One region of the Providencia sp. PROV_01 genome, then DNA from elsewhere that is predicted to be linked to it. Evidence: predicted binding sites of a transcription regulator. Region 1 holds the regulator's gene; the other holds the start of a gene.

The links. Region 1 encodes sigma-54, which starts transcription at its own class of promoters, with help from an activator protein. Its sites were predicted from a motif close to GTTGGCACANNTTTCGCTNT; they were not measured.
Positions count from the first base shown of each region.
Region 2: a site for sigma-54 is predicted at 4,131-4,150, ahead of glnK (P-II family nitrogen regulator). Genes of this name have one in related genera too.

Region 1 is NZ_JBRFKD010000002.1:3,949,698-3,966,060, reverse strand. Features, by position in the region: gene rapZ (RNase adapter RapZ) at 1-685, opposite strand, end outside; gene ptsN (PTS IIA-like nitrogen regulatory protein PtsN) at 805-1,272, opposite strand; gene hpf (ribosome hibernation promoting factor) at 1,366-1,653, opposite strand; gene rpoN (RNA polymerase factor sigma-54) at 1,676-3,121, opposite strand; gene lptB (LPS export ABC transporter ATP-binding protein) at 3,163-3,888, opposite strand; gene lptA (lipopolysaccharide ABC transporter substrate-binding protein LptA) at 3,894-4,454, opposite strand; gene lptC (LPS export ABC transporter periplasmic protein LptC) at 4,456-5,031, opposite strand; gene kdsC (3-deoxy-manno-octulosonate-8-phosphatase KdsC) at 5,048-5,608, opposite strand; gene kdsD (arabinose-5-phosphate isomerase KdsD) at 5,623-6,591, opposite strand; gene mlaF (phospholipid ABC transporter ATP-binding protein MlaF) at 7,070-7,873, shown strand; gene mlaE (lipid asymmetry maintenance ABC transporter permease subunit MlaE) at 7,880-8,662, shown strand; gene mlaD (outer membrane lipid asymmetry maintenance protein MlaD) at 8,666-9,169, shown strand; gene mlaC (phospholipid-binding protein MlaC) at 9,205-9,834, shown strand; gene mlaB (lipid asymmetry maintenance protein MlaB) at 9,836-10,126, shown strand; gene ibaG (BolA family iron metabolism protein IbaG) at 10,349-10,603, shown strand; gene murA (UDP-N-acetylglucosamine 1-carboxyvinyltransferase) at 10,656-11,918, shown strand; gene degS (outer membrane-stress sensor serine endopeptidase DegS) at 12,026-13,090, opposite strand; gene ACU696_RS19140 (Do family serine endopeptidase) at 13,206-14,600, opposite strand; gene zapG (Z-ring associated protein ZapG) at 14,979-15,383, opposite strand; gene zapE (cell division protein ZapE) at 15,739-16,363, shown strand, end outside.
Region 2 is NZ_JBRFKD010000002.1:1,137,947-1,154,309, reverse strand. Features, by position in the region: gene ACU696_RS05830 (HHA domain-containing protein) at 1-175, shown strand, start outside; RNA gene ffs (signal recognition particle sRNA small type) at 499-595, opposite strand; gene ACU696_RS05820 (YbaY family lipoprotein) at 737-1,195, opposite strand; gene tesB (acyl-CoA thioesterase II) at 1,435-2,304, shown strand; gene amtB (ammonium transporter AmtB) at 2,443-3,723, opposite strand; gene glnK (P-II family nitrogen regulator) at 3,734-4,072, opposite strand; gene ACU696_RS05800 (SmdB family multidrug efflux ABC transporter permease/ATP-binding protein) at 4,245-6,029, opposite strand; gene ACU696_RS05795 (SmdA family multidrug ABC transporter permease/ATP-binding protein) at 6,026-7,771, opposite strand; gene ACU696_RS05790 (Lrp/AsnC family transcriptional regulator) at 7,847-8,308, opposite strand; gene queC (7-cyano-7-deazaguanine synthase QueC) at 8,586-9,275, shown strand; gene ACU696_RS05780 (acyl-CoA thioesterase) at 9,337-9,765, opposite strand; gene ACU696_RS05775 (ComEA family DNA-binding protein) at 9,941-10,312, opposite strand; gene ppiD (peptidylprolyl isomerase) at 10,457-12,328, opposite strand; gene hupB (nucleoid-associated protein HU-beta) at 12,504-12,779, opposite strand; gene lon (endopeptidase La) at 13,006-15,444, opposite strand; gene clpX (ATP-dependent protease ATP-binding subunit ClpX) at 15,651-16,363, opposite strand, start outside.

The sequences.
Region 1 (16,363 bases):
ATAATTCTAAATAACTACGAGTTTGGTAGATGAAGTTATGGACTTCAGTATGCCTATCTAAGAATGCAGCAACGGGCCGGTCAAGACCTGTCATTGGGCGTAATTTCGGATCCCAGTGCGGGTTTGGTAAAAAACGCACATCGAATACATAATCGGCATCAATAGGAATACCATGTTTGAAACCAAAGGATTCAAACACCATTGTCAGTTCACGCTCACGTTTGCCCATCAAACGTGTTCTTAGCATTTCAGCTAATTCATGAACGGACATTTCTGAGGTATCAATAACTAAATCAGCACGAGAGCGTAAAGGTTCAAGTAGCTCATTTTCCTCATCTATTGCGCTTTCAAGCGAAAGATTTTTACTTGAAAGTGGGTGCAACCGACGAGTGTCACTATAACGACGTATAAGCGTGTTACGGTCGGCATCTAGAAACAATAATTGAGGAGAGAAGGTTGATGGTAATTTATCAATCGCTTCTTCGAAAATCTCTGGATTGTCGGGCATATTACGCACGTCGATGCTTACCGCTGCTGAAATATTACGATCAGCCAGTGAATTCGCTAACTCCGGCAGTAATACAACCGGTAGGTTATCTACGCAATAGAAACCCATATCTTCCAGCGCACGTAAGGCAACGGATTTCCCCGAACCGGAACGGCCGCTGACTATCATCAGCACCATGAGCTTGCTCCCTTTTGTTTCTTAATAATGTGTTTCTTGAAAAGCAGTACTTGCCAATTAATATTACTTAGAAACCATAACAATATCATTTGCATATGGCAAGATACATAATTTATCGCTTACTCTGTAATTATGCTGTATAGCTCTTCATCACTTTGTGCACTGCGCAGGCGTTTACAGAGCGTTTTATCGGCTAATTTTTTGGCGATAAGCGACAACGTATGCAGGTGCGTTTTACATTGGTCTGATGGCACGAGTAAAGCGAAAAGCAAGTCAACAGGCTGGTTATCAATTGCATCAAAAGCAATCGGCTCTTCTAAATGTAAAAAGACACCGACAGCACGGCTACTTTCATCTTCGTTCAGCTTTCCATGAGGAATGGCAATACCGCCGCCAATACCTGTTGTGCCAACTTTTTCTCTGGTTAATAACGCTTCAAATACCGTATTTTCAGGTAATTCCAATTCAACGGCAGCCAGCTCACTAATAATTTCTAAAGCTCTTTTTTTACTGGTGCACACAATATTATTACGTGTACAGGCTGATGATAAAACAACGTTTAACTGGATTTCTATATCACTATTCATTTTATTGTTCACTTAGGACTACAAAACCAGATGATGTATCCCACCATCTGGTTTGAAACATTATTCGGCTAATTAATAAGCCGCGTCAATGTATTAATGTTGTCTCAGTTTTTCTTTATGTTTGGTTAATTGGCGCGACAGTTTGTCTACGAGTATATCTATAGCAGCGTACATATCGTTTTCTTCCGCTGATGCGTGGAGATCCGCTCCATTAACTTGCACGGTTGCTTCAGCAATTTGCTGAACTTTTTCAACTTTCAAGACAACTTGGATACCATTAATACGATCAAACAATTGCTCCAATTTTTTGAGTTTTTTCTCAACAGTCTCGCGCAATGCAGGAGTAACTTCAATATTGTGTCCAGTAATCTGAAATTCCATACAATCTTCCTTATTTTATCAATTAAACCAGCTGCTTACGCTGGTTAGAGGGCGGAATGGATAACGATTCTCGATACTTAGCAACAGTTCTGCGAGCGACTTGAATGCCTTGTTCTGCCAGCATACTCGTCAATTTACTGTCACTCAATGGTTTTGCTGGGTTTTCAGCAGCAACCAGTTTTTTCACCAATGCTCGAATTGCGGTTGAGGAGGCTTCGCCACCTGTGTCCGTATTAACATGGCTGGAGAAAAAATACTTCAACTCAAAAATGCCTCGTGGACTATGGAGAAACTTTTGAGTTGTTACTCGTGAGATGGTTGATTCATGCATGTCCACTTGATAGGCGATATCGGCCAGTATCATCGGTTTCATATATTCCTCACCCAGCTCAAAGAATTCTTGTTGCTGTTCTACAATACAAGTCGCGACTTTTAAGAGTGTCTCGTGGCGGCTTTCAAGGCTTTTAATCAACCATTTTGCATCTTGCAGATGACTACGAATATATTGCGAGTCATCTTCATTTGCTGAATTATTTAGCATCGAAGCATAATGGTTATTAATACTTAGTTTAGGGATGCTATCTGTATTTAACTCAACTTGCCAGTGCCCAGCAATTTTTTTCACTAAAACATCAGGAATGACGTATTCTGATTCCCCAGTATTGATGGATTGGCCGGGTTTTGGATTCAGCGTTAAAATCAGGTCTATCGCGGTTTTTAGTGCATCTTCTTTTAAGCGAGTTAATTTACTCAGCTGGCGAAAATCACGGTTAGCCAGCAAATCAATATGGTTACTAATAATGCGCTTTGCATCTTGTAGCCCATCAGTTTGCTGAGGATACAGCGACAATTGGATTAATAAACACTCTTTTAAATCTTGTGCTGCAACACCCAGCGGGTCGAAATGCTGAATACGCTTTAGGACAGCGATGACTTCTTCTATGCTAATTTCAGGGTTATCAATCCCTTCATGTATATCAGAAATTGCTGTTGTCAGATAACCGGAATCGTCTATTGAATCAATAATGGCAGTAGCGATTGCCCTGTCTGTGTCAGTAAAAGGGGTCAGCTCAGCTTGCCATGTCAAGTAATCTTGCAGCGTTTGTGTCGTTTCACCTTGATAAACAGGCAGTTCATCAAAACTATAATCGTTACTGGTCCCTGACGGTGTTCCTGCAGTATATATTTCATCCCAATCAGCATCTAAAGGGAGCTCATCTGGCATATCATGATTTTCAAGAGCGTCTTTGGTATCGAGTTCACTGGTATCGGTATTTTCATTTAGGGAGTCAATAGATTCGGGCTCGGAATTCAACTCTTCTTGTTCAAGAAGTGGGTTGGTTTCCAAGGCAAGTTGAATTTCTTGCTGAAGCTCAAGTGTAGACAGCTGCAACAAGCGGATAGCTTGCTGCAATTGAGGGGTCATTGCAAGTTGTTGACTGACTCTAAGCTGCAAACTTTGCTTCATGAATCTGTTTTATTCTCCCTAAAAAATGACAACACGATAATTTATAACCGGAAACCTTCACCTAAGTATACACGTTTCACTTGTTCGTTCTCTAAGATCATGGTTGGTGACCCATGCGCAATTAAGTGCCCTTGGCTGACAATATAGGCTCTTTCACACACATCTAAGGTTTCCCGCACATTATGGTCGGTAATTAAAACGCCGAGGCCGTAATCTCTTAAGTGCTGAATGATTTTTTTGATATCTAAGACGGAAATAGGGTCTACACCCGCAAAAGGTTCGTCTAATAAAATAAATTTTGGGTTAGCAGCAAGTGCACGCGCAATTTCCACACGGCGGCGTTCCCCACCGGATAGCGACTGCCCCATACTGTCCCGAAGATGGGTGATACTAAATTCTTCCATCAATTCCTCAGCACGTTCTTTACGTTGCTGGGAGCTCAAATCTTCGCGAATTTCTAACACAGCCATTAAGTTATCATAAACGCTGAGGCGGCGAAAAATTGAGGCTTCTTGAGGAAGATAGCCAATTCCACGACGAGCACGTTCATGCAGTGGTAGAAGGCTGATATCTTCACCATCAATCATAATTTTGCCAGCGTCCCGCTGAACAATACCCACAACCATATAAAAGGTTGTGGTTTTACCGGCACCGTTTGGTCCCAACAAGCCAACGATTTCTCCTGATTTAACTTCCAGGCTGACATCTTCAACGACCTTACGTTTTTTATAGGCTTTAGCTAGATTTTCAGCGGTTAGTGTAGCCATAACAGTTATTTACTCTTACTTGCTGATGAATTTTTATTCGCTGCTGGGCCTTTTTCTTGCAATTGGGCTGGCAGTATTACAGTGGTGACGCGTTTACCTTTATCACTAAATGCTTCCATTTGCTGCGTAGGAACCAAATAGGTAATTTTGTCACCTTGGATATTGCTGTCTAACTGCTCAAGATAAGCATTGCCTGTTAAGGTGACGAGCTGTTTATCGACCTCATAACGGGCTTTGCTGGCATGGCCTTTAATTGGTTTGCCATCATCCTGTAATTGGTAAAAGGTAACCGGGGTACCAAAGGCCTCAATCACAATTTTATCCGAGTCACTACTTGGACGTGTTACAACCACTTTATTGGCTCTGATATCAATAGAACCTTGTTTAATAACAACATCATCAGTAAAGGTGGTGACGTTTTTTTCTAAATCAAGAGATTGTTTGACCGAATTAATCGTCATTGGCTGCTGCGTATCACTTTTTAATGCCATTGCAGGTAGGCTAAGAGCCAAGATTGCACTGGCAACAGCTCCTTGAATAAAACGTTTCTTAGTTACTTGATTCATTTTAATGCTCTTCTGGTTGTAACACATAATGAGTTTTAACATCTTCGATTAATTCAGCCGTTCTTGTACGAAGGTTTCCCTTCATTTTCATACCGGTAGAATTGAGACCTTGTCCAATAATGGTCACTTTATCATCAGATGAAACGTCTTGTGTTGTCAAATTGACAACTGCACTCTCAGTTGTAATTCGTTGGATCTGCGAGTCTTTGGTTAAGCTATCAACCTGAACATCGCTATATAAATAGAGAATTCTATCGTTCGTTAACCTAGCCTTGAAAGCCTTAACCGTCCAAGTTGGCTCGCCCGCTTCGTTATAAGTGGTTAGAACCGGTTTTGAAAACCACGTGATTTTTCCTTCAGTGTAGTTATCTATTTTATCTGAAACGAGTTTATACGCTAAATTACCCGTTGGATTATAGACAAAAGTCACTGAATCATCAGTTTGATAATTAGGTTGACCATCATTAATTACTTTATCCTCTTGGTTGTCAGAATCACTACCTGCTAAATTCCAGCCGATAAGCCCTAATACAACCAAGGATAAAATAATAATTAACCACTTCTTCGCATTGCTCATGAATTCAATCTATTCGTTATATTGATAAACCTTTTGCTTCTTCCAGTTTGCCTTGAGAAAGCAAAATAAGGTCACAAAGTTCGCGGACTGCGCCTTTTCCTCCGCCAATGCGAGTCACATAATCCGCTCGCGGTAATAACAAAGGATGGGCATCCGCGACGGCGACGGATAAGCCTACTTTAGCCATAACAGGCCAGTCAATCAGATCGTCCCCAATATAAGCTATTTCTTCAGCTGATAATTGTAGTGTATCTAACAGTTCGTGATACGCCAAAAGCTTATCGCTTTGACCTTGGTAAAGATATGTAATGCCTAATGTTTGGGCCCTATCTTCAAGAAGCTTCGCTTTTCTTCCTGTAATGATGGCGACCTCAATACCGGAAGTTAATAAGCAACGTATCCCATAGCCGTCACGGACATTAAAGGCTTTGAGTTCTTCGCCATTATTTCCCATATAGACCAAGCCATCAGACATGACACCATCAACATCGCAGATCAATAATTTGATTTTTTCTGCTTTGGTTAAAACAGTATTGGCAACAGGGCCATAGCAGGTTTCCAACAAGGTAGACGTCATGGTATTTCCTTATGTTATACAACACCTGCTTGAAGCAGATCATGCATATGTAGCACACCAACTAATTTGTTATCATTTGCAACTAATAACGAAGTCACATGCCGAGATTGCATTAAATTAAGCGCTTCAACCGCTAACATGGTTGGTGATACTCGAATTCCACCGGGGGTCATTAAATCAGCAATTTTAGCGTTATTCAGGTCGATTCCCATATCAAAGATACGGCGTAAATCCCCATCAGTGAAAATACCTTCAATATTCATATCATCATCACAAATAACGGTCATACCCAGTTTTTTGCGGGTAATTTCCACTAAAGCCTCGCGTAAAGACGCACTTTTAGGAATATGGGGGATTTCATCACCCGTATTCATTAAATCACGAACGAGGAGTAAAAGTTTGCGCCCAAGTGCGCCACCCGGATGCGAAAGTGCGAAATCATTCGCAGTGAAGCCGCGGGCGGTTAATAAGGCTATCGCTAATGCATCTCCCATCACGAGTGTAGCTGTTGTACTCGTGGTAGGAGCAAGCCCCAATGGACAGGCTTCTTGAGGGACTTTGATACATAAATGAACATCTGCATATTTTCCCATATTACTTTCAGGGTTGTTAGTCATACAGATTAAAGGCACTTTAATTCTTTTTAAAACAGGAAGTAAGGCTAAAATTTCTCCTGACTCACCAGAATTTGAAATGGCTAACACAACATCGTTATGAGTAATCATCCCAAGGTCACCGTGACTGGCCTCTCCCGGATGAACAAAAAATGATGGTGTTCCTGTACTCGCTAGTGTGGCGGCAATTTTACGGCCAATATGCCCCGATTTCCCCATTCCCATTACGACGACTTTACCTTCACAGTTAAAAATGAGCTGGCAAGCGCGGTCAAAGTCAGTATTGATATATTGTTCTAGGTTTTTTAAACCTTCGTGTTCGATATGGAGAACTTCTTTACCTACTTTCTGAAAATCGAAGTTTGACATTTCTAGTTCCATGCGTAGCTTTTAAGTTAATCGGATTAGCGAAATTAAATTGTATAACGAATACTTGGTATCAGTAAGTATTTTGTCAGTTAAGCTATTTTTAATGTTAGTTTTATACTTAATGAGTATTTTTCGGGACTTCGATGTAGAATTTAATACGTACAAGACGATTTCATTAGCATCTTGAACCAAAAATGGATAGGCAAATTCGAGTATCCTCAAGCTAGGTAAATCACAACATTCTAAGAGCTATCTGCTGTTAATAGTGAAAGCTTTTGCTGACTATAAGTAAATTATATTGTTTTTTCTCTGTTATCTGAAGGTAAAAACAGGGTTGTAACACTAAAAGTCATATTTTCAACGCTATAATACTATAAATTCTATTTTGTTGTGATATTTGACGATTTTCAGTTTATCTTTCGGTAACATCTGAACGGATAAAAATATTTACGCGTGGTGTATAACGAGTTATTTAACAATGCAAGCACAGACAGACAACTTAATTGAAGTACGGAACATGTCCTTTACTCGTGGAAGCCGGAAAATATTTGAAAATATTAATCTGGCGGTTCCTCGTGGAAAAATTACGGCAATTATGGGGCCATCAGGGATTGGTAAAACCACATTACTGCGCTTGATTGGTGGGCAATTACGGCCAAATGAAGGTGAAATTTGGTTTGATGGCGACAATATTCCAGCGCTGTCACGCTCAAAGCTGTATCAATCTCGTAAAAAGATGAGCATGCTGTTTCAATCCGGGGCGTTATTCACGGATATGAACGTATTTAATAACGTGGCTTTCCCTCTACGTGAGCACACTAACTTGCCAGAATCGCTGATTCATACGACGGTGATGATGAAACTAGAGGCGGTTGGTTTACGTGGCGCTGCTCAATTAATGCCATCTGAGTTGTCAGGAGGTATGGCACGGCGTGCTGCGTTAGCACGTGCTATCGCGCTTGACCCAGATTTAATCATGTTTGATGAACCTTTTGTCGGCCAAGATCCGATTACTATGGGTGTTTTGGTTAAATTGATTGATGAGCTTAATCAAGCGCTGGGTGTCACCTGTGTCGTGGTTTCCCATGATGTTCCAGAGGTATTGAGTATCGCAGATAATGCTTATATTGTTGCGCAGCAGCATGTCATTGCTCAGGGAACGGGTGAAGAATTGCGAGAAAACCAAGACCCTCGTGTACGACAATTCCTTGATGGCATTGCTGATGGGCCTGTTCCATTCCGTTTTCCCGCCAATGATTATCTGGCTGATTTATTAGGGTAAAATAAAATGATATTAAAGGCGATAGCAGGCTTCGGACGCCGATGGATTGATATATTTTCCGCGTTTGGTCGAGCAGGTTACATGCTGTTTCGCGCCTTACTCGGTAAACCAGAGTTTCGTAAACAATGGCCATTACTGATGAAGCAATTGTACGCCATTGGTGTGCAATCATTGCTGATCATTGCTGTCTCTGGGTTATTTATTGGGATGGTTTTGGGGTTACAAGGCTATTTGGTTCTCACGACGTTTAGTGCTGAAGCTAGCTTAGGTATGATGGTGGCGCTTTCACTATTGCGTGAGTTAGGCCCTGTTGTAACCGCATTGTTGTTTGCTGGACGAGCGGGCTCTGCATTAACTGCTGAAATTGGCTTAATGAAAGCGACAGAACAAATTTCTAGCCTTGAAATGATGGCGGTTGACCCTCTAAGGCGCGTTATCGCGCCACGTTTTTGGGCTGGTTTTATTAGTATGCCGTTGTTATCTCTAATTTTTGTTGCTGTCGGTATTTTAGGTGGCGCACTAGTTGGGGTTGACTGGAAGGGGATTGATGAAGGCTTTTTCTGGGCTTCAATGCAATCTTCCGTTGATTGGCGGCTAGATTTAGTAAACTGTGTGATTAAAAGCTTAGTCTTTGCTATCACAGTTACTTGGATCGCATTATTTAATGGCTATGATGCCATCCCAACTTCGGAGGGGATAAGCCAAGCTACAACAAGAACAGTTGTGCATGCGTCATTGTCTGTTTTAGGACTGGATTTCGTACTTACCGCACTGATGTTTGGGAACTAAGTCATGCAAAGTAAAAAAAGTGAAATATGGGTTGGTTGTTTTATGTTGCTGGCGATTGCCGCAATTATCTTTTTGTGTTTAAAAGTCGCTGATTTAAAATCGATAGGAAGCCAATCCACCTATCAAATTTCAGCATCTTTTGAAAATATTGGTGGCTTAAAAGAAGGCTCGCCAATCAAAGTGGGTGGTGTGGTGATTGGTCGAGTTGCCAGTATCACGCTAGATAAAAAGAACTATGTTCCTGAAGTTAAAATTGATTTATTGAGTGAATACGACAATATTCCTGATTCGAGCTCACTATCAATTCGGACGTCAGGGTTGTTGGGAGAACAATATATTGCGATGAATATTGGTCCAGATGACGAAGAATTAGGTATCGCAATCTTAAAAAATGGCGGGCGTCTTGAAGATACTAAGCCGGCTATGGTATTAGAAGACTTAATTGGCCAGTTTTTATATAAAAGTGGTGATAGCCAAGGTGCAGAGCCAGAGTCAACTGCACAGTAATTTGGTGTTCCCTTTGAAGAATAAAGGAATGAATTATGTTTAAACGTTTAATGATGGTTGCTATGTTGGCAATCGCGCCATTTGCCATGGCAGTAGACCAAACCAACCCTTATAAATTAATGGATGAAGCGGCGGCGAAAACGTTTAACCGCTTGAAATCAGAGCAACCGAAAATTAAGCAAGACCCCGAGTATCTTAGAACAATTGTTCGTGAGGAATTATTACCTTATGTACAAGTTAAATATGCAGGGGCTTTGGTGTTAGGAACCTATTATAAAGGGGCAACTCCAGCACAGCGTGAGGCTTATTTCAACGCATTTGAAGATTACCTCGAACAAGTCTATGGTCAAGCATTGGCAATGTACCATGGCCAAACGTATCAAATAGCCCCAGAGCAACCGTTGGGAGATAAAAACATTGTCGCCATTCGCGTGACTATTGTTGATACCAACGGCCGTCCTCCCGTCCGTTTAGATTTCCAATGGCGTAAAAATAGTAAAACAGGTTACTGGCAAGCTTACGACATGATTGCAGAAGGCGTGAGTATGATCACGACTAAGCAAAATGAGTGGGGTGATATTTTACGTAAGCAAGGTGTCGATGGCTTAACAAAACAGTTAGAAATCAGTGCAAAAGCGCCAATTACTTTAGAAGAGAAAAAGTAATATGAGTCAGTTGTTAGCATGGGAACTCAATGAAACAACACTTTATCTCACCGGGACGTTAGACCGTGATTCGCTAATGTCGTTTTGGGATAAAAAAGACTCATCGCTGGAACGCATTGAAAATATAGATGTTTCTGGTCTAAAACATGTTGACTCAACAGGGTTGGCGATGCTAGTTCGCTTAAAAGGTGAATTCCAAGCTAAAAACCGTTCACTGAATATAACCGGTGTCAGTGATAACTTGAACACATTGATTGAGCTATACGGGGTTCAAGGGGTTATCCTCAATTAGGTTAAATATCCTAAATTGGGTCAAGTTATGTAAAAATAAGCGCCTCTATGTGCTTTTCGGCACGAGAGGCGTTTTCTTTGGTTTAAGTGTTAAGCCTAATCCTTTAGGATAGAGGATTGAGCTCTGACTGTTCTTATTGCGATGCCTCTGTATGCTATGCATGCAATTTGCACTATTTAGAGTAAAATTATAAATCACAAATAATTAATAAATTGAGTCATTATGGATACCAACGAAATTAAGCAAGTATTGATGGAAAAATTGTCTCTGAATGAGGCTATTGTTACTGGTGATGGTAGCCACTTTCAGGTTATCGCGGTCGGTGACATGTTTGACGGTATGAGCCGTGTTAAGCAACAGCAAGCAATTTATGCGCCTTTAATGGAGTATATTGCGGATAACCGCATTCATGCTTTGTCTATTAAAGCGTACACCCCTGCGCAATGGGAGCGCGATCGTAAACTTAGTGGCCTTTGATTACAAAGCCTAAGCGAACAGACTGTAAAATTCGACATACGAGAATACTTGAATGGATAAGTTTTTAGTTAAAGGACCAACCCGCTTACAGGGTGAGGTCACTATATCTGGCGCAAAAAATGCGGCATTACCAATTCTGTTCGCTGCTCTGTTGGCTGAAGAGCCAGTAGAAATACAGAATGTCCCTCATTTGAGGGATATCGACACAACGATTAAATTACTGAATCAACTTGGTACTAAAGTACAACGCAATGGCTCAGTGTACGTCGATGCAAGCACTGTAACGACATACTGTGCACCTTATGACCTTGTTAAAACCATGCGTGCATCCATTTGGGCTTTGGCGCCATTGGTCGCTCGTTTTGGTCATGGTGAAGTTTCTTTACCAGGCGGCTGTGCTATCGGTGCTCGTCCAGTTGATTTACATATTTCAGGTTTAGAGCAATTAGGCGCAAAGATTGCTTTAGAAGATGGTTATGTAAAAGCAACGGTCGATGGCCGCTTAAAAGGTGCTTGCATTGTGATGGATAAAGTCAGTGTGGGTGCGACAGTCTCTATTATGACGGCTGCGACTTTAGCTGAAGGAACCACAACAATTGAAAATGCGGCACGTGAACCTGAAATTGAAGATACTGCTAATTTCTTAAATACCCTTGGTGCAAAAATTACGGGTGCAGGGACTGACCGTATTGTTATTGAAGGTGTTGAACGTTTAGGTGGGGGTGTTTATAAAGTACTACCTGACCGTATTGAAACGGGAACATTTTTAATTGCAGCCGCGGTTTCGCGCGGCAAGGTTATCTGTCGTAATGCTCGTCCAGACACTTTAGATGCGGTGTTAGCTAAATTGCGTGAAGCAGGAGCTAAAATTGAAATTGGTGATGACTGGATTAGCCTAGATATGGAAGGCAAACGCCCGAAAGCAGTGACATTACGTACGGCGCCACACCCAGGGTTCCCAACGGATATGCAAGCACAGTTTAGCTTACTTAATCTTGTTGCTGATGGTGCTGGCATGATCACTGAAACGATTTTTGAGAATCGTTTTATGCATATCCCTGAGCTAATCCGTATGGGTGCTCATGCTGAAATTGAAAGTAATACTGTGTTATGTCATGGTGTTGAAAAATTAACCAGTGCACAGGTGATGGCAACGGATTTACGAGCTTCTGCGAGTTTAGTTATAGCGGGTTGTATTGCGGAAGGGACAACGACAGTTGACCGTATTTATCATATTGACCGTGGCTATGAGCATATCGAAGATAAACTACGTGGTTTAGGTGCTGATATTCAGCGCGTGCACTCAGATGATTAATACCTTGATAAGGTAAATAGGCTGGTGGCTTTATTTACCCATTCGATGAATCAAAAAAGGTTGTTCGATATCGAACAACCTTTTTTATGCAAATGTATTTCTAATGATTACCCAGCCGGTTCTTCAGGAATTTCTTCGATAATCACATCAATATTTTTAATTTCGCCATCTCGTAAAATTTGTACTGCCGTTTTACTTCCGGGACGGATTTCTGCAACTAAATCCATAGTTTCCGCGGCTGAAATAGCCGGTTTACCATCAACCGATAAAATAATATCCCCTTGCAGTATACCAGCCTTAGCCGCTGGCCCATTTGGGGCAACTTGGAAAACCCGTAAGCCTTGTATTTGATTGATATTATTGTTATTTGACCTAATTTGAGGCAATTCGCGTGCGGTAATACCAATATAACCGCGGATCACTCGGCCATCACGAATTAGCTTATCCATGATTTTGGTGGCTAGTGCGGTAGGAATAGCAAAGCTTAGCCCTTCAGAACTAATGCCTTGACCTGCAGTGAAAGAAAGCGTGTTGATGCCTACTAACTCACCTTCGGTATTAATTAATGCTCCGCCAGAGTTACCTGAGTTGATTGAGGCGTCGGTTTGAAGAAAGTTTTGTCGGCGAGTAGAGCTTAACCCAACACGACCTGTCGCACTGATAATCCCCTGAGTAACGGTTTGACCTATGTTATAAGGATTTCCAATTGCCAGTACGACATCACCAACATGAGTGACTCGTTGCGTATTAATTGGAATAACAGGTAAGTTATCGGCATCAATTTTCAATACGGCGAGGTCAGTCAATGGGTCTGAGCCAACTAGGAGGGCATCAAAAATAGCACCATCTTGTAAAGCTACTAAAATTTGGTCTGGGTTATCAACCACATGTTTATTCGTGATGATGTAGCCATTTTGGCTCATGATCACACCTGAACCGAGGGATTTTAATTCACGTCCTGATTGAGAAAAACTGCCTTTTGAACTGCTATAAACATAGACCACTGCAGGTGCAGCACGACGTACCGCTTTATTATAACTGACGGGCTCACTATTTGTTTTACCATATAATAAGTCGGCTAAACCTTGAGGGCGCAAAGAAGGAACCGCAACGATAATAATCAATGCAGTCAACAGGCCAAGCATGACAGATAAAGTTAGCTTCTTCACCATAGGATATAGAATATTTAGTTATTGCTTAAACATGTTCAGAGCATAACATAAAAAAACAGGTACAGCAGAGTGATACTGTACCTGTTTTATTGGTTTTCAGATGGTTTTTGATGAATTAATTTCTCATCAGTAAATATAAGGTTTCACCATCACGCAATACTTTCATGGCTAATACCGGAGGTTTAGCATCGATAATCTTACGGAATTGTTCAATCGTCTCAACACGAGCGTCATTGACACCAAAGATTAAATCGCCTTTTACTAGGCCAATGGCAGCCGCCGGTGATTTAGGCGCGACGCTATCAACTTGAACACCTTTGGTGTTGCTTACCGTTGCATTCGAAATCGTTGCACCTAATAAAGATTCACTCAATTTTTCGGCTTTAGTTGCAGAGCCTTCGTCGTTCTCGAGAACCACTTTGACTTCCATTGGTTTACCTGAGCGAATCAAGCCAATAGTAATTTCTTTACCAATTTGGCTAGTACCGATTTTAGCTCTTAACTCTGCAAAGCTATTAATACGTTTACCATCAACAGAGACTAAAACGTCACCGGATTTAATGCCTGCTTTAGCTGCGGATGATTTAGGTAAAACTTCGCTCACGAAAGCGCCACGCTGTGCATCAATATTGAATGCTTTAGCGATATCGGAGTTCATTTCAGTACCTTTGATACCTAAGATCCCGCGTTTTACTTCACCATGCTTAATTAACTGCTCGCTAAGGTTTTTAGCCATATTACTTGGGATCGCGAAGCCGATACCGATATTACCGCCGCCAGGTGCTAAGATTGCGGTATTGATACCGATTAATTCACCGTTTAGGTTAACGAGTGCGCCACCAGAGTTACCACGGTTAATGGAAGCATCGGTCTGGATAAAGTTTTCTAGACCTTCAAGGTTCAAACCGCTACGGCCTAATGCGGAGATAATGCCTGATGTCGCTGTTTGCCCTAAACCAAATGGGTTACCGACGGCAACCGCAAAATCACCCACACGTAATTTGTCGGAGTCTGCAATACTAACAGCTGTTAAGTTTTTGATATCTTTTGCATTACTGATTTTCAATAACGCGATATCTGTTTGCGGGTCTTTACCAATTAAGTTAACGGCAATTTCACGGCCATCATTTAATTGAATTTGAATTTTGTCAGCGCCATCAATAACATGGTTATTGGTTAAAATATAACCTTGCTGAGCATCAATAATGACCCCCGAACCTAAGCCTTCAAATGGACGTACGCTTTGTTGCTGTTGTGGTACATTTGGGCCAAAAAAGAATTTAAGTTCTTCTGGAATTTGCTGGTTTTGTACGCGCGTACCCGACACGTGAATATTAACTACAGCAGGCAATACTTTTTCAAGCATTGGAGCTAAGCTAGGCATGTTCTGGCTTTGTGCTGTTGCAGGTAAAGTTGCAGGTAATGCTGCGCTACTTACGGCAGGGATAGCCGCTAAAGATAAACCTAAACTCATTGCTACCGCGGTAAGAAAAAAGTTTTTTCTTTTCATAATTTAGTCGATTCTCTCAAGAATAAATTATCAACTCATTGTAGATACAATTTTAGAATAAACACAATGCGTTGAGATAATATTGGTTGGTATCAGATTCAATTTTACTGATGACTATGACTACCGATTATGCGCAAAAGTTCCCCTTACGGGTAGCGAATATCCACTCTTTTACATCTATTTACATGCAACTTAAGTGAAACCATAACTTCTATACAGTAGGTAAATAAATTATTAATTTATATTTGGATGGAAATCTTGTTCAGAATTATTAAATAAAAATTTAATCATGAAAGATACACGGAAAGCGACTAAATTTAGTGTATTTGGTAGAAAATCACCAGTAAGTGGTGCTTACTGGTGATAAAAGATAAAAACTTACTTCTCTTTCTCTTCGATAGGCCTGAAAAGACCCGATGCACCATCTGAGTAATCTCTTGGTGGCATTTTAACTGGCGCTTGATCGTTATCTGCTTCAGATTCGGTTAAACGATAGTTAAATGGGTTGTCTTGCGCTGGCATATCAGGCATTAATTCAGACGAACTTTGTGCCATGTGTTGATAAAGCTGACGGTAATCACGCGCCATTTTATCCAATAATTCTGCGCTACGAGCAAAATGGCTCACAAGCTCTTTACGGTACTCTTCAAGTTCAGTACTTTTTTTGTCTAGCTCAGCCTGCGCTGTTTTTTGCTGGCGAAGCTTTGGGTTGCCATAGCGCACAACTAATGCACCGATGATAAAACCCACAATCAATCCGATTAATGCATACTCCCAGGTCATGCTGACTCCTTCATTACTTCAATGTTCACAGATTCAATGTTCGCAGAAACGTAGTGTTGTTACCGTTACTATACCTTAAATAATTCAAGTTGCATGTAAGCGTCAAGTAAAGCGTCTTAACATATTGTAATTTGACTAGTTAAGTGATGACAAAATCGACAAGCTTTGAATTAGACAGGCTAAATTAGTCAACAACTTATTAAGATATTAAGAGTGGAATCTTAAATCGAATTTCCTTACTCTATAGCGGCTCGTTAACCGAAAGTTAAATGATAACTGAATCTGGTTATAATAAAGGCAGTGTATATCAAATAACGGTAAAAAAACCGAAAAATTTTTAAGGATTATTCAGTTAATGTCGCCGATGACCCCTATAATGCGTTATCAACAAGCGCTAGCTGATGGAAACTATCAGCCAGATGACGTACAAAAGCTCGCTGTAGAACGCCTAGATAAAATATATCAGCAGCTTGTTGATGCAACCTCTTCCACTTTACAAGATAAGCCTTCAGGTTTAAAGCAGCGCTTTAACCGCCTTCTAGGTAAAACGTCAACAGTACCGGTTGTCCCCATACAAGGGCTATATATGTGGGGCGGGGTGGGGCGTGGAAAGACGTGGCTAATGGATATGTTTTATGAAAGTTTACCGGGTACGCGTAAACTTCGCTTACATTTTCATCGCTTTATGAAAAAAGTACAAGAAGATTTGATGGCACTGCAAGGGCAAGAGAACCCACTAGATATCATTGCGGATGAGTTTAAAAAACAAACAGATGTCTTGTGTTTTGATGAATTTTTTGTGTCAGATATTACAGACGCTATGATCCTAGGCACTTTACTAGAAGGGCTCTTTGCTCGGGGCATCACTCTTGTCGCCACTTCAAATATCATCCCTGATAATCTTTATCGAAATGGCTTGCAGCGGGCACGTTTTTTACCTGCGATTGAGCAAATTAAAAAATACTGTGATGTGATGAATG
Region 2 (16,363 bases), 2.8 Mb from region 1:
AAGAAAATGCACAACAATTGAAACTCTTGAGCGTGTCATTGAAAAAAATAAGTATGAATTATCTGATGATGAGCTAGAGCTATTCTATTCAGCTGCAGATCACCGCTTAGCTGAGCTCACAATGAATAAGCTTTATGATAAAATTCCAGCTTCTGTTTGGAAATTTGTTAGGTAATATCTTATTAACACGCACAGATAGTGAATGGTTGTAGCCGGTAAATCCCCTTATCGGCTGGACGCAATGCAATTATCGTTTTATTATTGGCATTATAATTATGCTAATGGAAATTTATTGCTTTTAATTTTAGCATATCAACTTTTCTTATTACAATAATCAACAATGAATGTTGTATTCTTAACCTTTCTTTTTTAACTTCAGAATTTATTTGAGATTTAGAGTTTAATTAACAATTATAAAATATAATTAAATAACATATTTATAATAAATTAGAATATATAGATGAGAGGAAAGGCAAAAGATGCTGAGTTGGGTGGGAGCCCTGCCAGCGGCATCCCGGCACACACGACCCCTGCTATGGCTGCTTCCTTCCGGACCTGACCAAGTTAACAAGTTAGCGTTGCGGGAGAACCAACAGAGCCCCCATTGATTGCTTCTTTCAAAGCAGGGGCATTATGCTTGATAGTCATTAAAATAGCAAGAAACCCCTGACCAAGTGACGTTTTATTACACAAACTCATATAAAAATAGCGACTCAACTAAAAAGTCGCTTATTGGCTAGTTCGCAGGTACCATCAACAATTCAACATTTTTTGTGACGCCATTATTGATAACCTCTACAACGCTATCACTAATGTATAAAAGTTTTCCATTCGCGTTCACGGTTGCATTAACAACTAGCGAGCCTTCCTGCCTAACTTCATTTTTTTGGTAAGTTAGTTCAAAAGGAATGGTTGGACGATTATTCACTGAATTGTAATATTTTTGAGATAATATCAGTGCAGGTAAGTCCGCAACCGTTGTATCTGCCAACGTAATTGTAACAACTGCGTCTTCAGGTAAAACAGTATCCTGTAAAATCACCACACGGCCCTCGATTTTTCCTGAATCGACTGTCTGGTTATTATTACTATTTTGAGCATTAAGTGCTTTTTCGCTGGGCTTGGTGCTATTCCCTTCACAGCTAACCAACGTTAAAATCACTAATAAGCTAACAATATAGCGAAAAAACTTCATAGTTATTACCTATAACACAATGTTTACTAAAACATTTTAAAATAATCGGAATAGACAAGTCATTTTCTGATGAGGGAATAATAAAAAGTATAACTAATATTGGTAGAATAATACATTTATATTTCCAAATGTAACAATACGTAACCCCAATTTATTCGCTAGTAATTAATCTACCTATTCAGGGTAAATAATGGGAAAATACCAATATCTCATTTACGTATAACTGAACTAAGATGACTATGAGCCCAGAATTACAGAATTTAATTAGCCTAATTGAACTCGAAAAAATTGAAGAAGGTATTTTTCGTGGACAAAGCGAAGACCTTGGTTTACCTCAAGTTTTTGGTGGACAAGTTGTTGGACAAGCCATGTATGCAGCGAAGCAAACCATACCTGAAGAAAGAGCGATTAATTCTTTTCATAGTTATTTTTTACGCCCAGGCGATAGCTCACGTCCCATTGTTTATGACGTGGAAATTTTACGCGATGGCGGAAGCTTTAGCGCACGCCGAGTAAGTGCCATTCAAAATGGTAAACCTATCTTCTTTATGACCGCATCATTTCAATCTCAAGAAGAAGGTTATAGCCATCAGAACTTAATGCCAGATGTACCACCACCTACAAAATTAATTTCTCAAGATGATATTGTTCAAAGTTTGGCTGATAAATTACCAGAAGCAGTTAAAAAGTATGCTCTTCGGCCAACTCCTTTTGAATTTCGTCCCGTTGAATTTTACAGCCCATTCGATGCCGCACCTCAAGAACCATTTCGTTATATTTGGTTCAAAGCGAAAGGGCAACTGCCTGATATACCTTCACTACACCACTATTTATTAGGTTATGCCTCTGATTACAATTTCCTTCCTGCCGCATTACAGCCGCATGGTAGAGGATTTATGGAACGCGACTTACAGGTTGCAACTATTGACCATTCAATGTGGTTCCATCGCCCATTTAAAATTGATGACTGGTTACTGTACGCTGTAGAAAGCCCTTCGGCATCAGGTGGGAGGGGTTTTGTGAAAGGACAAATCTATAATTTACAAGGTGATCTTGTTGCAACTGCAGTCCAAGAAGGCGTAATTCGTCAACGGCAACCTCGTAAATAACCGCTATTTAAAGTAAGTGATTACTTACTTAGAAAAATATATTAGTCAGTTTAAAAAGGTAATGGCAGCCAGCAATAAGCTGCCATTATCAATTTACATAAAACACAGTATTATCCTGTAATTATCTTTACATGAAGGTTAATTGTAGGCACTTTCACCATGAGAAGTAATATCTAAGCCTTCCCTTTCTTTTTCAACATTAATTCGTAAGCCTGACGTTTTCTCTGCAATTTTAAATGCGATATAAGCAACAATTGCAGTCCAAACAACACAAACTAGGATGCTAACGGCTTGAATTCCTACTTGTTTCATCATCGTAATACCTTCCGCATAGCCACTTCCGCCTAATACCGTTGAGGTAAATACCCCCGTGAGTAAACACCCTAAAATGCCACAGACTCCGTGAACGCCAAAAACATCGCAAACATCATCAACTTTTAACCGACGTTTTAAAATCACTACCCCCCATAAACCTGCCAATCCAGAAAGTAGTCCGATGATTAATGCCCCGCCAACACCCACAGTACCCGCAGCAGGCGTAACACCGACTAACCCAGCCAAACACCCAGAGCAAGCCCCTAATAATGAAGGTTTCTCCCTGAAAAGCCATTCCGCTAAAGTCCACGATAAGATAGCGCCTGCCGCAGCTGCGATAGTGTTCACAAACGCGAGTGCAGCAATACTATTTGCACTTCCAGCCGAACCTGCATTGAAACCAAACCAGCCAATGAATAATATGGAAGTTCCCATAAATACCATAGGTAGGTTATGAGGTTTAATGGCTTCTTTCCCTAACCCGGTACGATGCCCCAGTAAGTAAGCACCAACTAAGCCTGCAACAGCCGCATTGATATGAACAACCGTACCTCCAGCAAAATCTAATGCGCCATCTTGCGATAAAATACCACCTCCCCACACCATATGTGCCATTGGCAAATAAGCAAATGTAGTCCAAATAAGGGTAAAAATTAGAATTGCAGAAAATTTAATTCGCTCTCCTAATGCACCAATCACTAATGCAACCGTTAAGCATGCAAATGCACCTTGAAACACGACGTGAATAAATTGAGGGATCGGTCCAGATAAGCTTTCTACAGTAATATCTTTCAACATGATCTGGCTAAAACCACCGATAAAATCATTTCCCTCACTAAAAGCTAAACTGTATCCATAAACAATCCAAATAACAGACACCAAAGCAAAAATAACTGCAGTTTGAGCCATCAAAGAAAGGACATTTTTGCTTCTTAGTAGCCCACCATAAAATAATGCGATACCTGGCAGTATCATAAAGATAACTAAAGCAGTCGCTATCATCATGAATGCATTATCCGCTTTATCCAGAGCTTCCTCTGCAGCAAACACGGTTATTGGAAAACCACCCATTAATAAGAATAAGTATTGGAACCCTTTGCGCATAGTTGTTCTCCTACAGTGCTTCGTCTTGTTTTTCACCTGTACGAATACGTACCGCTTGTTCTAATGACAAAATAAATATTTTTCCATCCCCAACTTGGCCCGTATAAGCTTTTTTTTCAATTGTTTCAATTACCTGCTCCACTAACTCATCAGAAACGGCTATTTCCATACGTACTTTAGGTAAAAAGTCGACAGTATATTCAGCACCTCTGTACAACTCGGCATGCCCTTTTTGCCTCCCAAACCCTCTAACTTCAGTAATGGTAAGCCCTTGAACTCCAATATCTGATAACGCTTCTCGGACTTCATCTAATTTAAATGGCTTAATGATCGCGATGATATATTTCATGTTCACTCCTATAAGTCAGGTGAATAAACTGCTCAATGCTTTGAACAGCACTGACGTTATAGCAAACCGTGTGCCAAAATATATTTATTCATATAATTCAATAAGAAAGGGCAAAATAAAAAACCACTCGGATGAGTGGCTTTAGAGGATGCATTATAAGAGTGCAGAACAATTAACTAGGTATAGCCTCAACTTCAGCATCACTATGGGCATTCAGTGATTCCCCAACTTGTTGCAACTGGTACATTTGATAATAGCGTCCTTTTTGTTGCAAAAGCTGTGAATGCTTACCTTGCTCAACAATTGCACCACGATGTAACACAACGACTTGATCAGCATCGACGATCGTCGATAAACGGTGAGCTATCACAACTAGAGTAGTATGTTGGCGGATCATACGTAATGCTTTTTGTATCGCTTGCTCTGTTCCTGAGTCAATGTTCGCGGTTGCTTCATCCAAAATTAAAATTTTAGGTGTCACCACAAGAACTCGAGCCATCGCTAGTAATTGTCTTTGCCCAACAGATAACGTATTTCCTTGTTCTCCGAGCACGGTATCTAACCCATCAGGTAACGCACGAACCAACTCAGCAAGCTGAACAGTTTCAAGAACTTCCCAGACTTTATCTTGGCTAATTTCACGTCCTAATGCGACGTTATCAAAAAAAGAAGCGGCGAGAACAACAGGGTCTTGTTGCACCATTGCAATACCATTACGTAATACTTGATGAGATAGTGAACTTAAATGACGCCCATCTAATAAAATATCCCCTTCTTGCCATGGGTAATATCCCATAATTAAATTTGCAATGGTACTTTTACCACTTCCTGTATGGCCGACCAACGCAATAAAATTATGATCAGGCACTTGTAAATTAATGTCTTTAAGCACAATGTTGTTATCACGATAGGCAAAGGATAAATGGTTAATTGAGATTGAACCACCTTGTAACGGCTCAATACTTGCGCCATAGCCTTGTTGCGGGCTATCCATTAATTCAAAAACACGCTCACCAGAAACAACGGCTTGCTGCAACATTGACTGCTGAGAAGTTAATTCAATGAGCGGTTCATTCAAGCGGCCTAAATAATTAATAAAAGCATATAAAACACCAACACCAATGGTGGTCGTTCCTTCGAATCCAAATAGCAATAGTAAACCACATAATACTGAGGCAGAAAGTAAGCTCAACAATGGCCTTAATAATAAGCCATCAAGCTTTAATGCTTTCATTCTTGCAAAATAATGGTCTTGGCTAAGACTTTGCATTTTTTCGCCAAATCTAGCTTGCTGGATAAATTGCTGAATAACTGTCATTCCATTAATAACTTCATTAAAACCGTTATTAATATCAGCAAGATAAGATCTCACACGACGTACAATCGGTGTGCTTAGACGCTGATAAACAAGCATTACCACAAATACAGCAGGAAAAATCATCACTGCAATTGATGCCATACGCCATTCCAATGAAAACATGGCAACCAGCATAGCGCAGATCAGTGCTAAGCTACGAAACACGGTTGGTACAACCATCACAAATAGATCTTTAATAACCTCAGTATCATTTGTAACTCGTGAAATTAACTGACCAACTGGCTGCTTATCAAATGCACTTAGAGGCTGCCTTAGAGCAGCATTCATCACATCTGTTCGTAATGTTTGCACTACCCCCACAGAAGCTTTATTAAATAAAATAATTTGATAGTAATGTAATAGTGCAGCAATAACTTGGAGCAATATAAACCCAACAGCCATATATAAAGCCAGTGGCATGATGATTTGTTTTTTCGCTATCATGTTATCAATAAAATAACTGATTAGCAGAGGCCCACTAACTTCTGCAATAGCAGCTAGCCATAGCATTGCAATGGCAATAGCCATGGTTCCTCGGTACGCTTTTCCATAAGCAAGTAAACGCTTAAGTGCTGGCCACAGCGGTTTCTTTTGGCTCATAGATCACCATCCAAAGCTGCTTCAATCTGTTGATATTGATACATATCTTTATACCAACCCGATTGCTCAATAAGCGCGTCATGTCTACCTCTGCTAACAATAGTACCTTGAGATAGCACTAAAATATTGTCCGCCTCTACCAATGCAGATAGACGATGGGCGCTGATGATCATGGTTCTATCTTGTCGCCAATGGCTTAAATTTTGTAAAATTGTAAACTCAGTCTGCCCATCAACGGCAGAAAGTGCGTCATCTAGCACCAAGATTTCCGCATTCTGCAAGATAGCCCTCGCAATAGAAATTCGTTGTTTCTGCCCGCCTGATAACATGACGCCTCGCTCACCAACCTGAGTGGAATAGCCTTCAGGTAAACGTAAAATATCATCATGTACACAAGCAATGCGTGCAGCCTGTTCAATTTCTTCTTGAGTGGCATCAGGTCGCCCAAGCGCGATATTGCCTGCGACGGTATCTGAAAACAAAAATGGAGACTGATTTACGATAGATAACCGAGCACGCCATTCATCTAAACGAATTTCGGGTAACGGTAAACCTTGATAGAAAATAACCCCTTCCGTAATATCAAATTGACGTTGTAATAACGTCAACAATGTTGATTTTCCAGATCCTGTTGGCCCACATATCCCTAAAAATTGCCCAGGTTTTAGGTCAAACTTAATATCATGTAATGCTGTTCTCGAGGTTTCTGGATAACTAAATTTGATGATATTTACATTCAAATTTCCCTTTTCAGGCTGTAATGAATGCGAACCATCCTGAATGACTAACGGTTCATTGAGTAAACTAAGAATACGGCTATAAGCTGCACTACCCCGTTCAACGATATTAAACATCCATGCGAGCGCTAACATCGGCCAAATCATTAACCCTAGATACATCACAAAGCTCGTTAATTCGCCTAGCGTCAGTGTGTCGTTTAATACCATCCAGCTTCCCCCTGCAATAGCGAGTAAGTTGGCCATACCAATCGCCATAAAAATAGTGGGGTCAAAACGAGCATCAACTTTAGCAACATGCATATTGCGACGCCCTGCCTCGGTAGCTACCTGTTCAAATTGATTTGATTGATGATCTTCGAGGCCAAAAGCTTTAATCATGCGAATACTTGTTAAACTTTCTTGTGCATGATTATTTAAAGACGAAAATGCCCCTTGGGCATGCTTGAAACGCTGATGAAGCTGATCCCCATAACGTTTAATGACTAATGCCATAATTGGCATTGGAATAAGTGCAAGTAAAGTAAGCTGCCAACTAATTTCAACGCTCATCATAATGAGCACCGCACACCCCATCACTAATGAGTCAACTAATGTTAAAACGCCCTCTCCTGCAGCAAACACAACTCTGTCAACATCATTCGTTGTACGTGCAATTAAATCTCCCGTTCGGTACCTAAGGTAAAATGCTTGGTTTTGCAGACTTAGTTGCCGATAAAATTTTTGTCGTAGTTGTACGGCTAACTTATAAGAAGCACCAAATAACCATAAACGCCAGACATAGCGCAAACCATACACAACCAATGCAATCAACAGCATGACTAAAACATAAGTGATCAATTGCTTTGTCGACATTGCCCCTTTACTAATTCCATCAACAACAACACCAACAATGCGTGGGGGAACTAATTGTAAGATAGCAATGATAATTAAAAAGCAAACAGCGCCGAGATAGCGCCGCCATTCACTCAAAAAATACCAACTTAGTTGTGAAAATAATCGCACGTAATACTGCCTTGAATATATTGATTTATTGATGCCTAAGAATGAGAGCCCGTAATTATCTAAGTTATTACAGGGTTAATCAGGAATAGGCAATACTGTCGTATACTTGATTTTTTCCATTGCAAAGCTTGAAGTTACATCGATTAAACCATGAACACCATTAACTAACTTTTTATAAAACAAGTCATATGATTTCATATCATGAACTTCCACTTGCATAAGATAATCATACTCCCCAGCCATACGATAAAACATCAGAACTTCAGGAAGTTGACTAACAAAAGAAACAAATTGCTCATACCACTCACTATTATGATGCTGTGTTTTAATTGTCACAATCACCGTTAAACCTAAACCTAACTTCTCACCATCGAGTAAAGTGACTCGCCCTCGAATATAACCTTCATCTTCAAGCCTTTTTAATCTTTTCCAGCACGGAGTAGAGGTTAAATTAACAGCTTCCGCAAGGGTATTTAAGGATAAGCTGCTGTCATTTTGCAATAAACAAAGCAGTTTTTTGTCTATTTTATCTAACATAATTACTCTCTTGGCTTGGGTGTAAGTGCTTTTATCGTTATTTTATTAGCTGTATAACTATATTATGCAAAATTGAATAATTAAAAAACAATAAAAATGTTACCAAATACCATGATTATAGAATATTTTTATACAGATAACCAAATCAGCATATAAATAGTCCTTCAATCAAACTAATTTGATAAAAATAGAACTATGAATTACATCCCAGTATCGCTAACATGCTTTACTCTCTTTCCATCACATTTTGATAATGATATATCACCAAGGAGTACCTATGAAACGCGCAGTTGTGGTTTTTAGCGGAGGCCAAGACTCAACAACCTGTCTTATTCAAGCTTTGCAAAACTATGATGAAGTTCATTGTGTTACTTTCGATTACGGCCAGCGCCACCGTTTTGAAATCGAAGTCGCACAGAAATTGAGCGTATCTTTAGGTGCTACAGCACATAAAGTGTTAGATGTCACATTACTCAATGAATTAGCAATCAGCAGCTTAACTCGAGATAACATCCCAGTTCCTGATTTTTCAGAAAGCGAGTCCAGTACTTTACCCAGCACTTTTGTTCCAGGGCGCAACATTTTATTCCTCACATTAGCAGCAATTTATGCTTACCAAGTACAGGCAGAAGCGGTGATAACCGGTGTTTGTGAAACTGATTTTTCAGGTTACCCAGATTGCCGAGATGAATTTGTCAAAGCCCTCAATCATGCTGTAGACCTCGGTCTTGCCAAAAATATTCGCTTTGAAACCCCATTAATGTGGTTAAATAAAGCCCAAACATGGGCTCTTGCCGACAGTTATGGCCACCTTGAAACCATCAGGCAGCAAACACTGACTTGTTATAATGGTATTCAAGGTGATGGTTGCGGTGAATGTGCTGCCTGCCATTTAAGGAGCAAAGGCTTAAATGAATATTTAAATGATAAAGAAGCCATCATGCTCTCATTAAAGCAAAAGCCATAATGAATTAGTCAAACACACAGCCTATCATTAGCTTATTCGTAATATTCAAGCTAATGGTAGGCTAGTTTTGAATAAAATCTTCAGAACCCACCTTGAATGACTCTAACTTCTCACGCAGCTGTTCATCGATAATAATTGCTTTATTCTCGATATTATTGATAAAAACAAATGTCACATAAGCATCTGAAACAACCTCTTGAATTCCTGCTTTAGTGCGAATAATTTGTTGATAACATACTGCGCTTTTACTGCCTATTTTGTCCATACGGGTCACCACAGTCAGCTCATCACCGAGTAAGACACCTTGTATATAATTTACATTAATATTCACCGCAGCTATTGTTAAATTGTTTTCTATAGCCCACCTAATAAAATTGCGTTTATTCATCCATTCCCAGCGGTCTGCTTCATAGAATTCTAAGTAACGTGCATTATTAACGTGCTGAAAAACATCTATATGATAACCATGAACTTTAATGTGTGTTGTCATAACTACTCCGACCAGTTTATTTTTTAATAACATAAAAATAACAAATGTACGGAAAATGTGCTGAATGATTATCAAGAATAAGACTTAGCTCCCAAATTATTTACAAGATGCTTAGTTTTCTGCTTAATTATTAACCTTAAATATATTCCCCCATACTTTGTATGGGGGATTTTAGTTACAAAGTTAACTTATCTTTATTCTTTTCTAAAAATGCAGGACCTATCCCCTGAACTTCTAAAATATTCTCAATGGAATTAAAAGCCCCATATTTTTGCCTATATTCAACGATAGCTTTAGCTTTTTGCCTACCTATGCCATTAAGTTTTTCGGCAAGTTCCTCTTCACCTGCTAAGTTAATATTTACCTTGTCAGACTGCTCATGGTTAGTTGATGGTGAGTTATTACTTACTTGTTTTTCTTGAGTGACAGCCGTAGTGGCTTTTTCTGGCTCAATTTTCTTAGCCAAAGAAAAAGAAGAAAATGAGCATAATAAAGAAAGGAGCAGAACAATACCTAATCTGCATTTATTGACTGAATTCCATAACATATTTGTTCTCCTGTGTATGTTGAGACACAACGATGCCATAGAAAAATATGGAACACTTTTTAATAAAATTAAAAATACGAAAGGCCACCCAAAGGTGGCCTTCTATTCATAACGTTACAATTTTACTTGCGAAGCTGCTCGCAATTATTCAATATTCAGCACTTCAATTTTTGCATTTTCACGCAAGTTAAGCATCAAAGCTTCGTTAACCGCAGAACTCATAGCGCCTTGGTATTCACGAGTTAGTTGTTTTAACTCGTCATCCGTTGGCTGACCTAATGTTACTTTATCTAGCTGAATAACCACATAGTTATCAGACTCATCACGCGCAAGTGCGTAGCTTGGTTTACCATCAACAGGTTGTGGCATTTCCATTGTCGCATTGATAACCGCTGTTTGTGGCATTAAACGAGAAACGGTTTGAGCATCAGAGAATTTAACACCCGTGGCACTTAGAGCTTCAGCCCCTTTACCCGCTTTTAACTCAGTAAGTAATTTATCGCCCGTAGCTTTCAACTCTGCTTCGGCTTTTTGGCGTTTAACCAGTGTTTCAATTTCTGACTTAACCTGTTCAAAAGGTTCAACACTTTCAGGTTTGTACTCTGTAACACGCACAACAAATGCACGGTCACCTTCCACGTTAATAACGTCTGAGTTGATTCCTTTAGAACCGTTTTTATCCACTAAACGATCGCTAAATACTTCACTGACCACTTTAGGGAAATTAAGTGCAGCAGGTGGGTTTGTTCTATCAAACCAATCCGTTGTCACAGCCTTCAAACCAGATACAGATTCAACTGATACTAATGATTCCATATCACTCGTGGCCGCTTCACTGACTTTTTGCTGTAAGTCATAGAATTGCTTAATGTTTTTATCTTGAAGCAAGCTAGTTTTAATACTTTCTTCAACTTGCTCAAACGGTTTAATCGATTCTGGCTTAATATCATCTAAACGAAAAATAACATAGCTATTTTGTGATTTAACAGGTGCCGAAAGTTGCCCTTTTTCTGTTAATTTAGCATCCACAATTTCGCTTGGCGTTGATGCAGCTTCCATCCAACCAATCAGGCCTTTTTGCCCTGCACTGAATTTATCCGTTGATTTTTCAGCGGCTAACGTTGCAAAGTCTGCACCTTGTTTTAATTCATCCAGAATATCATTCGCTTCTTTTTCAGAAGCAACCTGAATCATACTGTACTGCTTTTGCTCTGCTTGAGTATAATTTTTCAGGTTTTGCTCATAATAGGTTTTTACTTCTTCATCAGACACTGTCGCTGGTGCCATCGATGCTGCATCCATTTCAACATAGCTTACTTGCACCTTCTCAGGTGAAATAAAGCTATTTTGGTTAGCATCATAATAGGACTTTAATTCTTCTTCAGAGGCTGTTTGTTTTGCTTGAACCTCTGCTAAATCTAAAATTGCAGTGCGAATTTCACGCTCTTGCATAAATAATTCAGCATACGCTTTAACTTCAGATGGTAAAGCGAAATCCGTTCCAGTAAAAGTTTTGGCTAGCTGAGCACGTGTAAGATCTTGGCGAATTTGAGCCGCAAGGCTATCTGCATTAATGTTGTTACGGCTTAAGATCTCACGATATTTTTCGCTATCAAACCGGCCATCTGTTTGGAAAACAGGCATTGAGAAAATATATTGCTCAATTTGCTGATCGCTTGCTGAGAGTTGTAGTTCATTAGCATACTGATTAATCAATTCATTGTTAATCAAGTTATCAAGAGCTTGGCGGCGCAGTAAATTCATGCTTTCTTCATTACTAGCGACTTCTGAAAATTTATCCCCCAGATACTCTTGTAATGATTGGCGCTCTTGTTGAAAAGCCTGCTGTAGCTGCTCTCGGCTTATTGACTGCCCGTTAACTTCAGCGGCATTATTTGCACTGTTGCCACCAAGGCCACCCATCATAACGCCACCCAACACGAATGAAAGGATAATCAGCGCCAGTATTATTTTGAGCAAAGGACTATTCGCCTTTGTGCGTAAATTTTCCATCATAAAAAGGCTTAACTCCGCTTTGTTGAATTCAATTTCCTGATAATACGCTAATCTTAACTCAGAAAGAAAAAAAAGCGCACCATTTCAATGGTGCGCTTATATATTAGCTGATTAAAGACATTCCGTCAGTTTGAGTTTTCGCAAAAATACGAGAAAGACAAACTTAAATACCTAATTAGCTATTTACAGCGTCTTTAAGACCCTTACCTGGACGGAAAGCAGGAACTTTCGCCGCAGCTATTTTAATTTCTTTACCCGTTTGAGGGTTACGGCCTGTACGTGCTGCACGCTCACGAACAGAGAAAGTCCCAAAGCCAACTAGAGCAACATCGTCCCCTTTACTCAAAGAACCCGTTACGGTAGCAACGAACGCGTCAACAACACGACCTGCTGCAGCTTTAGAAATATTCGCATCAGAAGCGATTTGATCAATCAGTTGAGCTTTATTCACTCTTATCATCCCCATATTAGTTGGACTATAAATCTCTTAATTAACTATAGCAGTTATTAGTATAGTTAATTAATGATGCAGCCGTTATATCAATCCTGATTACCAATGGCAAGAGAACAGATTGCATACAAACAATTATCAGAATCATCGTTAAATTAGCGATGAAAAAAAAGGCTGACAAGCCCTAAATTAGCTGTCAGCCTTAATTTTATACAAACTTCTTGATTCAGCTCACTCTTTTAGCTTTCTTTTTAACTACTTCAGCTCCAAAAGGAGGATTAACTAAAGCCAAAGATAAGACTTCTTCAATCGTTTTCACAGGGTGAATTTCAAGATCTGCGATCACATTTTGAGGAATTTCTTCTAAATCACGTTCGTTTTCTTTAGGAATTAATACTGTTTTAATCCCTCCACGGTGTGCCGCCAATAATTTCTCTTTTAAGCCACCAATTGGGAAAACTAACCCTCTTAATGTAATTTCACCCGTCATAGCAACATCTGCTCTCACCGGATTACCCGTTAGGCAAGAAACTAATGCTGTAGACATCGCAATACCTGCACTTGGACCATCTTTTGGCGTTGCCCCTTCAGGTACGTGCACATGGATATCGCGTTTTTCATAAAAATCGCTATTAATACCCAGTTTTTCCGCTCGAGCTCTAACAACCGTTAATGCGGTTTGAATAGACTCTTGCATCACTTCACCTAAAGAACCGGTATAGGTTAGTTTGCCTTTACCGGGCACACAAGCAGTTTCAATAGTGAGTAAGTCACCACCAACTTCAGTCCAAGCAAGGCCTGTAACTTGCCCAACACGGTTTTCTGTGTCTGCTTGGCCGTAATCAAAACGACGAACTCCCAGATAATCTTTCAGGTTGTCCGCATTGATTTCAATGTGCTTGAGCTTTTTGTCCATAAGTAGCGCTTTAACTGCTTTACGGCATAATTTAGAGATTTCGCGCTCTAAACCACGAACTCCAGCCTCACGAGTGTAATAACGAATGATGCTCATTAAAGCACTATCATCGATAGTTAACTCATTCTTTTTCAACGCATTACGTTCAATCTGCTTAGACAGCAAATGTCTTTTCGCAATATTCAGTTTTTCATCTTCTGTATAACCAGAAAGGCGAATCACTTCCATACGATCTAACAATGGTGCAGGGATGTTCATTGAGTTCGATGTTGCAACGAACATCACATCAGACAAATCGTAATCCACTTCTAAGTAGTGGTCGTTAAAGGCAATATTTTGTTCTGGATCAAGCACCTCTAGTAATGCAGAGGCTGGGTCGCCACGCATATCAGATGACATTTTATCAATTTCATCCAGTAAAAATAGTGGGTTTTTGACGCCTACTTTTGCCATCTTTTGGATCAGCTTACCTGGCATTGAACCAATATAAGTACGACGGTGACCACGGATTTCAGCTTCATCGCGCACCCCACCTAATGCCATACGTGTATATTGGCGACCCGTAGCCTTAGCAATAGATTGCCCCAAAGAGGTTTTACCTACACCCGGAGGCCCAACCAAGCAAAGGATTGGCCCTTTAATTTTACTGACGCGGCTTTGCACTGCCAGATACTCTAAAATACGGTCTTTCACACGCTCTAAACCGTAGTGGTCGGTATCTAACACTTCTTGTGCTTTAACTAAGTCTTTTTTGACTTTGCTACGTTTATGCCATGGAACCTGCACCATCCAATCAATATAGCTACGGACAACAGTAGCTTCTGCTGACATCGGAGACATCATTTTCAGCTTCTGCAATTCTGCTTCGGCTTTTTCTTGTGCCTCTTTTGGCATTTTCGCTTCTTCGATTTTACGTTTTAGCGATTCATATTCGTCTGGCGCATCATCCATTTCACCCAGCTCTTTCTGAATAGCTTTCATTTGCTCATTCAGATAATACTCGCGCTGGCTTTTTTCCATCTGTTTTTTAACGCGGTTACGAATGCGTTTTTCCACTTGCAGCAACTCAGTTTCTGACTCCATCATGGCCATCAAAAACTCTACGCGTTCAGCAATATTTGCCATTTCTAAAACGCGTTGTTTATCTGCTAATTTTAATGGCATATGAGAGGCAATGGTATCTGCCAGTTTATCTAGCTGATCTTGTTCAATTGCATGTAACGCAGTTAGTACTTCAGGTGGAATCTTTTTATTCAGTTTTATATAGCTTTCAAACTGACTAACAATAGTGCGATACAATACTTCGTTTTCTTTTTCATCAAGTGCATCTGATGATTGAGAACCCGCTGCCGTTTCATCATACGGTGCGTGTTCAGATTCACTATTTTGCTCTGTTGCCAAATACTCTGCTTGCGCTAAGAAATATTCGCCATTATCTGTCAAACTGGTAATACGTGCGCGTCGTAGCCCTTCAACGAGGACCTTAACTGTACCATCAGGCAGTTTTAGCATCTGGATAACGGATGCAACTGTACCGACAGCAAATAAATCATTCACCCCTGGCTCATCAGTCGAGGCTTCTTTTTGTGCAACCAGCATTACCTGCTTGTCATGATCCATCGCTGCTTCCAGACTGTGAATGGATTTTTCACGTCCAACAAACAGTGGGATCACCATATGTGGGTATACCACTACATCACGCAGAGGCAATACTGGTATTTCAATGCGTTCGGAACGCTCAGGATTCATAAAGCTCTCTCTTCGTTTAGCTCACGCTAGTTTAAGGGTTTCTGTCTCTTGCTTTAAAATTGCTTTCTAAAACAAGGAAACCACACCTCAGAATATAAACTATATGGGGACAAGATTTTAGCATTCAATGGCTAGTTGAACATAAAAAACAAAATGAGGGAAACCCCTCATTTCGTTTGATTAACTATTGAACGTTTTATATGGGATTAGTTATCGCCGGAAGCTTGAGCATCAGGTTTGCTATATATCAATAGCGGCTCTGATTGCTCATTAATGACGTTTTCATCAACGACAACTTTTTCAACATTACTCATTGAAGGAAGGTCATACATCGTATTTAACAATGCAGCTTCAACAATAGAACGTAAACCACGAGCTCCGGTTTTACGTGCCATGGCTTTCTTAGCGATGGCTTTTAATGCTTCCTCACGGAACTCAAGCTCTGTATTTTCAAGACTAAATAAGGCTTGGTATTGCTTAGTTAATGCGTTTTTAGGTTCTTTCAGAATCTGAATTAATGCTTCTTCACTTAATTCAGTTAATGTTGCAACAACAGGCAAGCGACCAATAAACTCAGGGATTAAACCAAATTTAATTAAATCTTCTGGTTCTGCCTGCGTTAACAATTCGCCTTCCGTTGCTTTATCTGATTCACCTTTCACTTCTGCAGCAAAACCGATACCTGAACGGGTATTTAAACGCTGACCGATCACTTTATCGAGCCCTGCAAATGCCCCGCCACAAATGAAGAGGATCTTTGAGGTATCAACCTGCAAAAACTCTTGCTGAGGGTGTTTACGTCCCCCTTGTGGTGGTACTGCCGCAACAGTTCCTTCAATTAGTTTCAGAAGTGCTTGTTGCACACCTTCACCGGAAACGTCACGGGTAATTGATGGGTTATCTGATTTACGTGAAATTT